DNA from 2 places in the Eubacterium sp. CAG:156 genome. Region 2 is predicted to be linked to the other one. Evidence: predicted binding sites of a transcription regulator. Region 2 holds the regulator's gene; the other holds the start of a gene.
The links. Region 2 encodes Rex, which represses fermentation and respiration genes when NADH is low (regulators of the CRP and FNR family bind a similar motif). Its sites were predicted from a motif close to ATTGTTAANNNNTTAACAAT; they were not measured.

Region 1: the regulator Rex is predicted to act here: its motif matches at 6,072-6,091, upstream of gap (type I glyceraldehyde-3-phosphate dehydrogenase).

What each region holds. Positions count from the first base shown of each region.
Region 1 covers NZ_FR878169.1:18,855-27,140, forward strand. The annotation lists gene ABMA45_RS07545 (oligosaccharide flippase family protein) at 1-204, opposite strand, end outside; gene ABMA45_RS07550 (cysteine desulfurase family protein) at 312-1,439, shown strand; gene ABMA45_RS07555 (SGNH/GDSL hydrolase family protein) at 1,816-2,550, shown strand; gene ABMA45_RS07560 (MBOAT family O-acyltransferase) at 2,583-3,983, shown strand; gene ABMA45_RS07565 (GDSL-type esterase/lipase family protein) at 4,051-4,896, shown strand; gene ABMA45_RS07570 (histidinol-phosphatase HisJ family protein) at 4,975-5,742, opposite strand; gene gap (type I glyceraldehyde-3-phosphate dehydrogenase) at 6,204-7,220, shown strand; gene ABMA45_RS07580 (phosphoglycerate kinase) at 7,424-8,286, shown strand, end outside.
Region 2 covers NZ_FR878163.1:43,882-52,167, reverse strand. The annotation lists gene alr (alanine racemase) at 1-823, opposite strand, end outside; gene ABMA45_RS06620 (bifunctional ADP-dependent NAD(P)H-hydrate dehydratase/NAD(P)H-hydrate epimerase) at 954-2,450, opposite strand; gene ABMA45_RS06615 (redox-sensing transcriptional repressor Rex) at 2,464-3,102, opposite strand; gene abc-f (ribosomal protection-like ABC-F family protein) at 3,299-5,221, shown strand; gene arcC (carbamate kinase) at 5,338-6,270, shown strand; gene ABMA45_RS06600 (DUF2339 domain-containing protein) at 6,418-8,286, shown strand, end outside.

The DNA of each region.
Region 1 (8,286 bases), on a different contig from region 2:
TCTTGATACAGCAGTTTGTATTCCACCGCATGAAAGAGAAATAAAGAAAGCAAGTACGGGAAAAATCATTTGAAAAAGGCCAAGCCCTTTAGCACCAATTAAGTTAGATAAGAATATTCTATATAAGAAACCAATAACTCTGCTTGCAATCCCGGAAAATGTAAGCATAATGGTTCCTAAAATAATAGTAGTCTGTTTTGACATAAAATTCTCCATTCTGCTTTTTACTATAAAGAAAAATAAAGCAGAAAATTTATTAGTTCATAATATGATGCAAAGTACTTAAAAATGATTAATGAGAGGGTGAAATTTTGATATATTTAGATAACGCTGCAACTACGGCAGTATGTAAAGAAGCAAAAGAAGCGATGGTTCCGCTTTTAGAAGATGAGTATGGAAATCCATCTGCAAATTATCCTTTTGGAGATAGGGCAGGAAGTATCGTCGAAAGAGCAAGAATAAGGATGGCAGGAATGATTAATGCAAATCCTGAAAATATAATATTTACATCAGGAGGAACTGAATCAGATAATAGTGCTATTCTTAAAATAAAAGATATTGAAAATTCGCATATTATTACAACAAAAATTGAACATCATGCAGTATTAAATACCTGTGAATACGCTAGAAAAAAAGGCGCAGAAGTAACCTACCTAAATGTAAATCCGGATGGAGAAATAAATATTGATGAATTAGAAAAATCTATAAAGGAAAATACAAGGCTTATATCGGTCATGTTTGCAAATAATGAAATAGGAACAATAGAACCGATAGCAAAGATAGGACGTTTAGCAAGAGCATATGGAATAACTTTTCATACAGATGCCGTACAGGCATTTGGGCATGTTCCGATAAATGTTGCAAGGATGAATATTGACATGATGAGCGTAAGTGCACACAAATTTAACGGACCTAAAGGTATTGGGTTTCTCTATGTAAGAAATATAGATGATTTTGAGCCGCTTATATGGGGCGGTGGACAGGAAAATGGAAAGCGTTCAGGAACTGAAAATGTAGCAGGAATTGTTGGAATGGAGCAGGCAGCAATTCAGTCGATTAAGAACATGAGTTATAGAATGCAAAAAGAACAGTATTTGCGTAATTATCTCATAAATCGTGTTATGAATGAAATTGATGATGTAAAACTTAACGGACATAAATTTAAAAGGCTTCCCGGAAATGCAAATTTTAGTTTTAAAAATATAAACGCTGCTAAATTGGTTGAAGATATGGGAAATGAAGGCATTTGTATTTCAGCAGGCTCGGCCTGTGCGGCGGCAGGAGGAAAACCGTCGCAGGTTATTATGGCTATAAATGTTCAGAAAGAGTATGCTTATGGAACAGTAAGAATAACTATATCACATGAAAATACAAGAGATGAAATTGACAGGACAGTAGAAATAATGAAAAAGTTAATAAAACTGCAAAGAGAACAGTAGAAAACTAATGAATTATATAAAAGTAAAAGCATCCGCATAAACATCATTGTTATAAAATAAGTTTGTGTGGATGTTTTTATATGTATTCAATAATCTTTGAATTTCAACAGTAAAATTATGAAATAAAACAGTAAAACTATATCATAAAATATCAAATAAATATAATGAAACAGAGAAGAATGTAATAACTTTGTTACCTAAATATTACATAAGTCCGAAATTTATTAAATAAAGATTAACTTTGTCAAAATCTGTTGTTTTTTGTTGTTTATATGATAGAATGGCTATGGCTATTACGAAAATTATTGGCCTTAAATAACATTACTTAAAGAAAAGTCAGATTACAATAATGCTGGTTAGTAAGAGGAAAGATAATATGAAAATGATGAATAATAAGAAAAACAATAGGACAAGTATAGTTTTAGGCACGATAATGATTGCTATCATAGCAGCTATTATTATTTGTGTAGAAGGAGCAGGATTTGGGCTTGAATCTAAAATGATTAAATCATTAGCAGATAATATACATGAAAATGTACCTGAGGCACAAACTTACAAAAGTAAGTATAGAAAAGCAAACAGACATGATAGTGAAAATGAAACTACAAGAACAAAAAGAGAATATGGAAAATATTTGTTTGTAGGAGATTCCAGATATAAGGGAATGGAAAAAGCAAATGCGACAGATGAAGATGTGTTTATTTGTGAAGTTGGTGAAGGATACGACTATTTGATAAACCAGATGAATAATATAAAGTATGAGATTGATGATAATACAGCATTAATTATAGGATTAGGAGTTAATGACTTAGTAAACATCGACAAATACGTAGATAAAATAAATGAAATGTCACAGACATTTGATTGTCAGATTTATTATATGCTTGTAAATCCTGTAGATGAAGAACAGGAGACATATAGTGGTTATCACATTAAGAATGATGACATAGATTATTTTAATCAGGAAATCATAGACAGATTAGATGAAAATGTCATTGTAATAGACACAAACAGTTATTTGAATGCCATCGGATTTGAAACTCAGGATGGACTTCATTATACAGAAGAAACTTACGAAAATATTTATAATTATACAAAGTCACAGTTATAAAATAATTGTGTATGACACAGGCGGAGGAAGAGATGTTATTTTGCAGTAATCAGTTTATATTTTATTTTTTACCGATAGTGATATTGATATATTTTTTAGTACCAATGAAGTTTAAAAATATATGTTTATTTATCGCAAGCTTAATATTTTATGCAGTCGGTGAAATGAAATATGTTCCATTAATTTTATTATCGCTGACAGTAAATTATTTTGCAGCTATTTTTATCAGAAAATTTCAATATGATAATCAGATACTTGAACATAATGGAGAAGAAAAAAATAATTATGACAAAATAACATTAATCGTAGCTTTAGTATATAACTTCCTGTTTTTATTTGTGTTTAAATATTTTACTTTTTTTACGGGAATAGAAACAAGTCTTACATTACCACTTGGAATTAGTTTTTACACATTCCAGATAGCATCTTATGTTATTGATGTTTATACAAAGAAAACAAAAGCAGAAAAGAACTATATTAACTTAGGAGTTTATCTTTGTATGTTTCCGCAACTTATCGCAGGACCGATTGTTGTATATAAGGACATTGCTAAACAGATAAGAAAAAGAAAAGTATCATTACTTTTATTGCAGGATGGAATAAGAATTTTTATTATGGGTCTTGCATCAAAAATGCTTTTGGCAAATATAATGGGAATGTGCTGGGAGTCAATCAAGACTTACGGAATTGCAAGCATATCAACTCCAATGGCATGGATTGCGATGTTTGCATATACATTCCAGATTTACTTTGATTTTTATGGATATTCACTTATGGCAATAGGTCTTGGAAAAATGTTGGGATTTAAAATTCCAAGAAACTTTAACAATCCATATATATCAACATCCGTTACTGAATTTTGGAGAAGATGGCATATTACTCTTGGAAGCTGGTTTAGAGATTATGTTTATATTCCGCTTGGTGGTAATAGAAAAGGATTTGCAAGAACAATATTTAATATGTTTGTGGTATGGGGACTTACGGGATTGTGGCATGGAGCAAGCTGGAATTTCGTATGTTGGGGATTGTTGTTCTTTGTATTATTGACAATAGAAAAGCTTGGATTAAAAAATATATTAGATAAATATCCTGCACTTGGACATTTATATATAATATTTATAATTCCGATGAGCTGGATGATATTTGCACTTGATAAAATGGGAGACATAAAATTATATTTTGCAAAATTATTCCCAATGATTTCACATGTAAGCACAGAATTTGTAAACAAATTAGATTATGTTGATGCAATAAAACATTACGGAATATTCTTTGTATTTGCAGTTATCTTTAGTTTAAGTATTCCAATGAAGATATTTGAAAAATATAGAAGAACAAAAGTAGCGTCAGTAATTTTGATTATAATATTCTGGGTATGTGTGTATAGAATGAGTACAGCGGCAAGCAATCCGTTTTTGTACTTTAGATTTTAAAAATGATAATAACCTCTTAGTGGATTAAGGTTTAAGTTAATATTTATATTTTAACAGGAGAAAACAGATGGATAAAAAGGCTATATTTGATAAATATGGATTCTTGATTGTGATGGTTGTATCTGTTGTGATTTTTGGAATATTTCTGGGAACAAAAGACATAATAAAATACAACGAAACTAAAAAGATAGCGGAACAGGAAAGTAAAGAGAATAAAGGAAAAAAAGTAATCCAAAGTGATACCGGAGAAATCCAGATAGTTACGGATGAATCGGGAGAAACTCAGACAGAAACCGTTACAGAGGAAAAAGCACATCGTGATTTTGTAACTGTAGACGAATCTTATCTGGATGGGGCATTATTTATAGGTGATTCACGAACACAGACAATATCGTTATATGCAAATTGGGACAAAACAGTATTTTATGCAGAACAGGGTGTGTCCGTATGGAAGATTTTAGATGAAAAAATCGTTAAATCAGGAAAGAAAAAAATAACTGTAAAAAAAGCCCTTGAAAAAAATAAATTTGAAAAAATTTATATAATGCTTGGAATAAATGAAATTGGAACAGGAACAGCAGATACATTTGCTGAGCAATATGGTAAAGTAATAAATACTATTAGAGAAAAACAGCCTGATGCAATAATATTTATTCAAAGTATTATGCATGTGACAAAAAAGAAAGACAAAGAAGAAACTTATATAAAAAATAAGGAAATAGATAAAAGAAATAAGAAACTTAAGGAACTTACAAACGGATACGACATAATATGGCTTGATGAAAACGAAGTGTTTGATAAAAAAGATACAGGGACTCTTGACCCTAAATACACAAGTGATGGGGTTCATCTTATGCCTTCATGTGTGCCAAGATGGAAACAGTTTTTCCTTGAACATGGAATAGTGAAATAGGATAAATTAATTTTTATAATAAAAATGAAAAAACTACAAAACTTCAGATTGTTAAATGAAGTTTTGTAGTTTTTTTAGTTATTCATTAATATTTTTAAAATTAAAATGTTCTATCAGTTGCGTGGCTTTATCAAAACCATATCCTATATTACCGGCAATATGGGCATCGGAGCCTACAGCCACAAGTTTTCCGCCAAGATCTTTATAAAATGAAAGTATATCAAAGTGGGGATTTGCAAAATCCATTCCTTTTGCAAGTGCACCGGTATTAATTTCCAAAGCAATATCTTTATGAATTATTTCTTTAAATATCTGTTCTACAATGTTAAAATAATCGCTACAATTATAGTTTTTATCTTTATTTGGCGCATATCTGACTATGTAGTCTAAATGGCCTAATGTATTGAATGAATTAAACAATTTTAATGCATCAAGTAAAGTTGAAAAATAAGTCCTGAAAGCTTCAGCTTCATTGCGATTTTCCCAAAATTCAGAATAATATGGGTCCATGTTGTCTACAATATGACAGGAGCCAATGACATATTCAAATGGATATGATTGCAAAAAATCAGCATTTTTTTTGTAGTTGTCGCATGTAATGCCAAGTTCAACTCCAATATGAAGATTGATTTTTGAAGAATATTTATTTTTTAATATGTTTAATTCATTAAAATATGAATCGGTATCTATATCAAATGATTCACCCGGAACAGGCCAGAACCAGTCCTGATGGTCAGTGATGCAAATATCTTTCATATTTAAACTTATGGCTTTGCTAATTATATTTTCCAAATCTTCATCTGAATCAGTAGAAAATTTAGAATGTACATGAAAATCAGATAACATAACGTATATTCTCCTTATGTAATATGTATTGCAACTTGTTAATGTTTCAGATTCAGGTATAAATATATATTCCAAACACGTTGTTTTTCTTATTTTTCTGTGCCGTTTATAATAAATAAAAAAGTAAAACTCGCCTAAAGACTCAAACATTACTTTTTTATTTACACTATGCTCGCAAAATTGCGAAAAACTTCCTATCGTTTGTTATATATATTTATACTGAATCTGAAATAATTACAAATTAGCAAAGAAAAAATTTATGAGTAGAATATAACAAATTTTGCTGAAAATTACTATATTAATGAGAAGATAAAAGTAAAAACGTTTTATTTGTCAAAAAATTAACAAAATATGAGAAAAATGCAAAAAACTTCTTGATATTTGGAAAGTATTTATGTAGAATAATCAATAGGTTAATATTAATTAACAAAATAAATCTTATTTAATAGGAGGACAATTAAATGTCAGTTAAAGTTGCAATTAACGGTTTTGGACGTATCGGACGTCTTGCATTCAGACAGATGTTTGGAGCAGAAGGTTATGAAGTAGTAGCTATCAATGACTTAACAAGTCCTAAGATGTTAGCTCACTTATTAAAGTATGATTCATCACAGGGTAAATATGACAAGGCTGAAACAGTTTCAGCTACAGATGATTCAATCATCGTTGATGGAAAAGAAATCAAGATTTACGCAGAAGCTGATGCTTCAAAGTGTCCTTGGGGCGAATTAAAAGTAGACGTAGTATTAGAATGTACAGGTTTCTATACATCTAAGGCTAAAGCACAGGCTCATATCGATGCTGGTGCTCGTAAGGTTGTTATTTCAGCTCCAGCTGGAAACGATCTTCCAACAATCGTTTACAATACAAACCACGAAACATTAAAGGCAGATGATACAATCATTTCAGCTGCTTCATGTACAACAAACTGCTTAGCACCTATGGCTGATGCACTTAACAAGTACGCTCCAATCCAGAGTGGTATCATGTTAACAATTCATGCTTACACAGGTGACCAGATGACTCTTGACGGACCACAGAGAAAAGGTGATTTAAGAAGATCAAGAGCTGCAGCAGTTAATATCGTACCTAACTCAACAGGTGCTGCTAAAGCTATCGGATTAGTTATTCCAGAATTAAACGGAAAATTAATCGGTTCTGCACAGAGAGTTCCAGTTCCAACAGGTTCTACAACAGTTCTTACAGCTGTAGTTAAAGGAAAAGATATCACAGTTGAAGGTATCAATGCAGCTATGAAGGCAGCTTCAAACGAATCTTACGGATACAATGAAGACGAAATCGTATCAAGCGATATCGTTGGAATGAGATATGGTTCATTATTTGATGCTACACAGACAATGGTATCAAAGGTTGATGATGATACTTATGAAGTACAGGTTGTTTCATGGTATGACAATGAAAACTCATACACAAGCCAGATGGTTAGAACAATCAAATACTTCTCAGAATTAGCATAATAAATAAGAAATCTTTAAATAAGATCCATAAGGGTCCGGTCTTAATTGGACCGGACCCTTTTATATTGCGCTGATAAAATGAATGCCACATCTATATGGATGTACATTTCATGGGCGCATATAATCTTGGAATAAAGTTTATACTGATTCCGGGATTTATGAGACTACGCGTATGACGCGCTTAAATGAAAGGAGCACATATAATGCTTAATAAGAAATCAGTAGATGATATCAATGTAAAAGGACAGAGAGTGTTAGTTCGTTGTGACTTCAACGTACCATTACAGGATGGAAAAATCACAGACGAAAACCGTTTAGTAGCAGCTTTGCCAACAATAAAGAAATTAATAGCTGATGGTGGAAAGGTAATCCTTTGCTCACATCTTGGAAAGCCAAAGGGAGAACCAAAGCCGGAATTATCATTAGCACCAGTTGCAGTAAGACTTTCAGAATTATTAGGACAGGAAGTTAAATTCGCAGCAGATCCTGAAGTAGTAGGACCAAATGCTAAGGCTGCAGTTGAAGCAATGAAAGACGGAGAGGTTATTCTTCTTGAAAACACACGTTATCGTGCAGAAGAAACAAAGAACGGAGAAGAATTCAGCAAAGAATTAGCTTCACTTTGTGATGTATTTGTAAATGATGCGTTCGGAACAGCTCACAGAGCACATTGTTCAAACGTTGGTGTAACAAAATTTGTTGACACAGCAGTTGTAGGATACTTAATGCAGAAGGAAATCGATTTCCTTGGAAACGCAGTTAACAATCCGGAAAGACCATTCGTAGCTATCCTTGGTGGAGCAAAAGTTTCATCAAAGATTTCAGTTATTGAAAACCTTCTTGAAAAGGTTGATACATTAATCATCGGTGGTGGTATGGCATACACATTTATGGCTGGTCTTGGTGAAGAAGTAGGTAAATCACTTCTTGAAGAAGATTACAAAGAATATGCTGTAAACATGATGAAGAAAGCTGAAGAAAAGGGTGTTAAGTTATTAATCCCTGTCGATACAGTAGTTGGAGATAACTTCTCAAATGACTGCAACTTCAAGGTTGTAGGACGTGG
Region 2 (8,286 bases):
TCTGTCCGTAACTTATTCCTCTTCCTTTTTTAATTGTTTTTACGTAAACTACATGACTGTGAAGAGATAATGCAGGATATAGTTTCATATTTTCACGGCTCATTTCATCTGATGGATACAATCCGTACATTGAAATTCCTGCTCTTGACAATGATAATGAAGTCTTTGGCATTTCCATCATTGCTGCACTATTTGCACACTGATGTATCGGAATCTTAACTCCATTTTTTTCTACTTCATCAACAAAATTTACAAACTCATCAAACTGCTTGTCAGCAAATGACTTGTCAACATAGTCTGCTTTTGCAAAATGTGTAAATATAGATTCTATTTTTATAAAAGGAAGTTTGTTTATTTCAACAATTTCTTTTACTGCATCACTTCCCGGAATATAACCAATTCTGCTCATTCCCGTGTCAACAGCAATATTAATCTTTACTTCTTTGCCAAGTTTTTGTGCGTGCTTTGATAATTTTGTTGCCATTTCTAAAGAAAAAATTGCTGGAATTAATTCTTTTTCTATAATCATATCGTACGATGATTCATCCGCATAACCTAATAAAAATGTAGGTTTATTAAGTCCATGATTTCTTAAATTATTGCCTTCATATGGAGTTGCAACTGCATATCCATAGCACAAATCATCAAGTGCTTTAGCTATAGGCACTGCTCCATGCCCATACCCATCTGTTTTTATTACAAGAACAACTCCTGTATTTTTATTAAGTCTTGTTTTCATCTCATATACATTTTTGTATATTGCATCCAGATTGATTTCTGCATAGCCCCTAAAATATTCTTCTTCACATATTTCTCTTTTCATTTTCTTCTTCTCCACGTTTATAAATTATTTGAATTTATATCTTTATCGTTTTTTATTACATTACAATTTCAAATTATCTCTATTATGTACAGTTTTAAATGAAACTTTATCATTATTGTGTCACAATTATTTACTGAGGCATAATATTTTTTATTTCCTCAATTATATCAGTAGCCATTATAGAGGCTTTAGGCATCTTTGTTGCTACCAAATCTCCGGCAATTCCATGAATGTATGGTGCAAGCGTTGTAGCGTTTTCTACATTGCACCCAATAGCCAACAATCCTGCAACAATTCCAGTAAGCACATCTCCCGAGCCTGCAGTCGCCATGCCACTATTTCCTGTCATATTTATGTATATATCATCTTGCGTAACAGCAACGCTTCTTGCATCTTTTAGAATTCCATTTGCATTGTACATATAATTAATATTGAAAGCACTTTTTACAAGATTGTCCTTTATTTCATCTATCGTTTTATTTTCAAATCTGGCCATTTCGCCTAAATGCGGTGTCAATATTACATTCTTATGAAGCATTTTTTTTAGTTTAACATTTTGTGAAATAACATTAATTCCATCTGCATCTATTACCGTGTTCTTTCTGCTTTCAAGAACTGCTTCAACCATATTTTTTTGTATTCCACCTGTTCCAATTCCCGGACCAATTGCAATAACATTTGCCCATTCTATACAGGCATCTAAAGCCTTTTTGTCAAAATCATCTGTATCATATACATTTACCATTGCTTCAGGTAATAGTTTTTGTATTACTTCACGATTTTCCTTTGCAGTAAATATTCTTACCAGTCCGGCTCCTGTCCTAAACGCTGCCTTTGCACATAAAAACGCTGCCCCTGTTATATCTTTATTACCTGCTATAACAAGAAGTTTTCCATATGTACCTTTATTAGAATAATTCGGTCGTTTCGGAATTAGTTTTAAATCATCGCTTGTGTGGTATTTATAAACTGTTTCACACTTCTTATAGGAAACATCCGGAAAACCTATATTATCAAATGATAGTTTTCCACAATAATCTGCTCCCGGATAAAGAACTGCTCCAAGTTTAAGTTCTCCAAAGCATACAGTATAATCCGCTTTAACAGCCACACCCATCACTTTTCCTGTATCTGCGTTCAGGCCTGATGGAATGTCTACAGCATAAACTTTAGCCTTGCTTTGATTTATTGCTTCAATTAACTTTTTGTAATCGCCATCTACATTTCTTGATAATCCGACTCCAAATATTGAATCAACAATTACGTGTTTCTTATCCATTTCATCTCTTGTCAGTCTTGAAGCATCTTTGATTTCAATTCCAACTTTCTGTGCTATCTCAATCTGTGTTTTGCATTCCTGTGTTGCCTTATCTATGTTTCCCATAATATAAATGCAGGTGTTATATCCATCTATGTATAACATCCTGCAAACTGCAACGCCGTCGGCACCATTATTACCAGTTCCGGCAATAGCAATTACCTCACTGTTTTTATCTGTTGTTTCTTCAATTAAATCAGCAACACTCTTTGCTGCTCTTTCCATTAATACTAAACTTGGGATTCCAACTTCATTAATTGTATATTCATCAACCTTTTTCATATCCGTACCAGAAATTATTCTTTCCATAGTACTTCACCTCTTATTTATTTTTATTTGCTTTTTCTGATATTCTATATGTAAGTTTCATTAAGCTTTCTGATAAATGAACATTCTCAACTATTATGTCATCGCTAAATCCTAAATCAGTGTGAGCAAAATTCCAAAATGCCTTCACTCCACATTCGACTAATTTTTCAGCAATATCTGTTGCCGGTCCTTTAGGAAGTGCCAATGCCACAATCTCAATATTTTCATTTTTCACATAATCTATTATAGTAGAAATGTCTCTGATTTCAGTCCCATTCACTGTCTTTTTACCAATTAAATCTTTATTTTTGTCAAATAAAGCCGTAATTTCAAAACCTCTGTTTCTAAAATTTCCATAGTTTGCAATTGCCTGTCCAAGATTTCCTGCACCTACAATTATCATCTTATGCGTCACATCAAGTCCTAATAATTTTCCGATTTCATCATACAGATATTTAACATTATATCCGTACCCCTGTTGTCCAAACCCACCAAAATTATTCAAATCCTGTCGTATCTGAGAGGCCGTAACATTCATCATGTCACTTAATTCTTTAGACGAAACTCTTTCGACATCCTGCTGTATTAATTCATCTAAATATCTATAGTATCTTGGCAATCTTGTGATTACCGCCTTGGATATTTTTCTCATTTCCGTTCTCCTTCGTTATTTAACCACTTCAATTATATGTTTTAGGGCAAACATTGTCAAATATTTATCATTCTTTTTGACACTGTTCTTTTACAGTATTTCATTGATTGTTTTAGCTTTTCGTTTTATAATCTTACGTGGTATCAGCCTATTTTTGCTGATTATATAAAAACACTACAAACACAGGAGGATTCCTATGATTTTATCATGCAATCATATAAGCAAGGCTTATGGTGAAGAAGTTATTCTTGACGATTGCAGTTTTTTTGTAAATGACCATGAAAAAGCTGCCATTGTAGGCAATAATGGAGCCGGAAAGTCTACTATATTAAAAATAATAATGAATGAACTTTCATCCGATTCAGGGGATGTAATTATCGGAAAGGACAAGTCTGTTGGTTATCTTGCCCAATATCAGAATTTAGATACAGACAATTCTATATATGAAGAAGTACGTTCCGTAAAGCAAAATATTATAGATATGGAAAATAAATTAAGGGAATATGAATCCTTAATGGCAAATGGATGCGACAACTATGATGATATAGTTAACAGTTACACGAATCTACATCATCAGTTTGAATTGTTAAACGGATACGCATACAAAAGTGAGGTTGATGGTACTCTTCGTGGACTCGGTTTTGAAGACAGTGATTTTAATAAAAAAATTTCAACTTTATCCGGAGGTCAAAAAACCCGTGTTGCACTATGTAAACTTTTAATTCAAAAACCGGATATTATTTTATTGGATGAACCTACAAACCATCTTGATTTAAATTCTATCAAATGGCTGGAAACTTATTTGTCTAACTATAACGGAGCTGTTGTAATCGTTGCCCACGACCGTTATTTCTTAGATAAGATTGTAACTAAGATTGTTGAAATAGAAAATACACACTGCCATGTTTACGATGGCAACTATTCAGCTTACGCTGTTAAAAAGAAAGAACTTAGAGAAGCAGCAATTAAACTCTATATCAAACAACAGGCTGAAATAAAGCATCAGGAAGAAGTCATTGCCAAGCTTCGCTCATATAAACAGGAAAAGTTTTATAAGCGTGCTGAAAGTCGTGAAAAAGCTTTAAGTAAAATGGAAGTAATCGATAATCCTGATACATATGAAAATGCCATGACTCTTAGACTTGAACCAAACTGTACGAGTGGCAATGATGTTTTAAGTGTTTCAAATTTAGCAAAGTCATTTGATAACAAATCATTATTTTCCGATATTTCTTTTGAAATTAAGAGAGGTGAACGTGTTGCTCTTATCGGTGATAACGGAACCGGAAAAACTACAATTTTAAAAATTATAAACGGACTAATTGCTGCAGATAGCGGCTCTTTTACTCTCGGAACAAACGTTAATATCGGATATTATGATCAGGAACATCATACATTAAATGATTCAAATACTTTGTTTGATGAAGTGAGCGATTCTTATCCTAATCTTACAAACACAAAAATCAGAAATGTGTTAGCCGCTTTTATGTTTACAGGTGATGATGTATTTAAACGCATAGGAGATTTAAGTGGTGGAGAAAAAGGTCGTCTTTCTTTAGCAAAATTAATGCTTTCAGAAGCTAATTTCATTATATTAGATGAACCTACTAACCATCTTGATATGGTTTCAAAAGAAATTCTTGAAAACGCATTAAACAATTATACCGGCACAATTTTTTATGTATCTCATGACAGATATTTTATTAATCAAACTGCCACACGTATCATTGAATTAACAAATAAAGCAATTGTAAATTATATTGGAAATTATGACTATTACGAAGAAAAGAAGGACGAACTTACAGCAATATATGCTCCAAAAGAAGAGCAAACTTCTTCTAATACTCCTTCTACTTCTACTAATAAGCAAAATTATTTAGAAAGGAAAGCCGAACAGGCAAGGATTAGAAAATTGAAAAATGATATTTTAAAAGTTGAAGAAAAGATAAAAACTAATGAAGAGCGTTTAAATGAATTAGATGAACTTTTAGCTGACCCTGAAATTGCTAAAAACTCAGCTAAATTAAACGAAATCAGTAAAGAACAGGATAAAATTAGCGAAACTCTCGACAAGCTAATGGCTCAATGGGAAGAATTATCCGATTTACTTGACGAATAAACGGTTTATTTATTGTATTTTTCCTTATTATAAGTTAAAATATTTATAAGATTTTGGTCTCAACGGACCTCAAATTACATCAGGTTTTATCCTGATATCAGTAAAGGAGACTACTTATGGCTAACAAAAAAATTGTAGTTGCTTTAGGAAGAAATGCTTTTAGTGAATCATTTCCTAAACAACAGGAACGTGTAAAACTTGCTGCAAAAGCTATTGCAGATTTGGTAGAAGAAAAATATGATGTTGTTATTACTCACAGTAATGGTCCTCAGGTCGGAATGATTCAGACTGCAATGACTGAATTTTCAAGACTTGATCCTGACAGAACTGTTGCACCTATGTCAATCTGTAGTGCAATGAGTCAGGGATATATTGGATTCGATTTACAGAATGCAATTCGTTCAGAGTTACTTTCAAGAGGATTATATAAACCTGTAAGTACTATTATTACTCAGGTAAGAGTTGATCCTTTTGACAGAGCATTTAACGCTCCTTCTAAAGTTATCGGACGTCTTATGACTAAGGAAGAAGCTGAAAATGAGAAGAAAAAAGGTAACTACGTTGAATACGAAGAAGGCGATGAAGGCTACAGAAGAATCATTGCAAGTCCTAAGCCAATTGATATTTATGAAATTGATGCAATCAAGGCTTTAGTTGATGCTCATCAGTTAGTTATCGCAGCAGGTGGCGGTGGAATTCCTGTTCTTGAACAGCGTACAGGATTAAAAGGTGCCAGTGCTGTTATTGAAAAAGATTATACAGCAGCTAAACTTGCAGACATGTTAGATGCTGATGCTCTTATGATTCTTACATCAAGTGATAATCTTACAATTGATGTAGACGGAGAAGTTAAAGAACTCGGTACTTTAACTACAAAAGAAGCTGAAGATTTAATTGATAAAGGATACTTTGATCCTATCACTTCTCTTCCTAAGATTGATGCATCTCTCAATTTCGTATTAGCAAAGAAGGGAAGAAAGGCTATCATTTCTAACCTTGCTAAAGCTAAAGATGCAATCAGAGGAAAAATTGGTACTGTAATTGAATAACAGTCAATTTAATTAACAAATGTTTACAATATGCTCTCTACAAAATATACAATGCGTATTTTAGTAGCGGGCATATTATTTATTCAAAAATAATGTATACATACAGAAATTATTTTTTTATTATTTCTGTATATAAAAGGGGTATTTATGCACGATATTTTACAATATGAAGAAAAGCTAATTAAAACCAGATTAGAACTAAATGATTTAATTGAAAAGTATTCTAACAATAAAGGAAACATAGACAAAGCTATAATCGAAAATAAAATTGAATACTTAACAAAAGAATTAGACTATCTTAACAACCAGTTAAATCTTTTAAAATTATCTGTTGAGAATGAAACCGAACATAATAATACATATTCTGCGGACAAACCTCCGGTTAATCCACAACCTTATTATTCTGCCGGGCACAGTTCTGCACCACAGCCTTATTATTCTAAGGGTCAGGTTCATCCTTATTCACCTGTCACTTCTACTACAGGCACTAGCATTGACAATGGTGTTAGAAAAAATTCAACTAAAAATTTCAATAATTTTGAATTACTCATGGGCAAATCTTTAATGGGAATTTTTGCCTCTGTATTAATTTTTATCAGTTTAATTTTATTTGCCACTTTAGTATTGCCAATGTTATCTGATACTGCAAAAATTTTAATTTTATATATTTTCAGTTTTGCACTTATGATAGCCGGAATTTTTCTTCTAAAAAAAGATTCACATAACAAGCTTTATATTTCAATTAGTGGATGTGGCACAGGGGCAATATTCATTTCATTGTTGCTGAGTAACATGTATTTTAAAATTATTAACGAAATAACATTATATTTATTTATATTTGTATGGGCATTATTTGTTTGTGTATTATCTAAAACAAAATCATATATTTTTGCAATTATTGGTCAGGCAGGTATTACAATTTCCATTTTATTTGGCACTTATTTTTGTCACGCTTCAGGCGATTGGAACAAATTGCTTTTTCTCTCTGCATTTTTTGTAGTAACAGAATCAATATTTTATTACACTAATATTCAAGATGAATATCACAAAAATTCAATTTGCAATATATTCAATATAATATGCTTATTCACTTTTAATGCTACAATGCCTGACTATAAACTTTATGCAGGAAATAGCACAGTGATTATTTTGTCTTACTGCATCCTACTACTTTTTATATCCTCTATTATTATTACCGGGTTTGTTAAAATGAAAGTAGATAACAATTTTTCTGCTGTATTCAGTATTACAAATATGTTTTATTATATTGCTTTAACGACCTTATATTGTTTTAGTTTCAATGAATTCTTTAATATAGCCGTAGCACTCTTAATTCTTATTGGAATTGAATTAAAATTTAAAGATGAAAACAAATTTAATATTATACTTCTTCAAACTGCCATGATGCTTGTTCCGATAATTAGTATGGTACAAATTGCTTTTGATAACAGCGGGAATTTTATTTATAATTATTTTTATTTATCAATATTTATTATCCCATTTGCTGTATACGGTTATTTTTACAAGCAATATATATATAAGATATTCAGTATTGTGTATTTTATATTTTTCGTACTAAACAGTTCTACTAATAATGTTTCAAGATTACTCATTAGTATTTCACTTTTATGTCTATTTTCATTCTTAATGAAATATACAAAAGATTATAGTAATAAAATAAAAATATTATTATACTGTATGTTCATCTTTATTACGATAAATGATTTTAGCAATATAATTGCTCCTTTATTTTCTACACATATAGCTAAGGATTTTACAAGCTTTATTATTATATGTTTAGTTAATATTGTGGCAAAGTTCACGCCATTCTCTAAAAACTGGATATCAGGAAAGAATGAAAAAAGTACAAATATTACAACTGATATTGTAAATTTATTTTTAATGATTTGTGGATTACGTTTTATTATCAAACTAAATAGTCCTGCATTACATATCATTGCCATACTAGTGACTCTAGTACTATTTTTGATAAATTCACAGAATTATTTAAAGAAA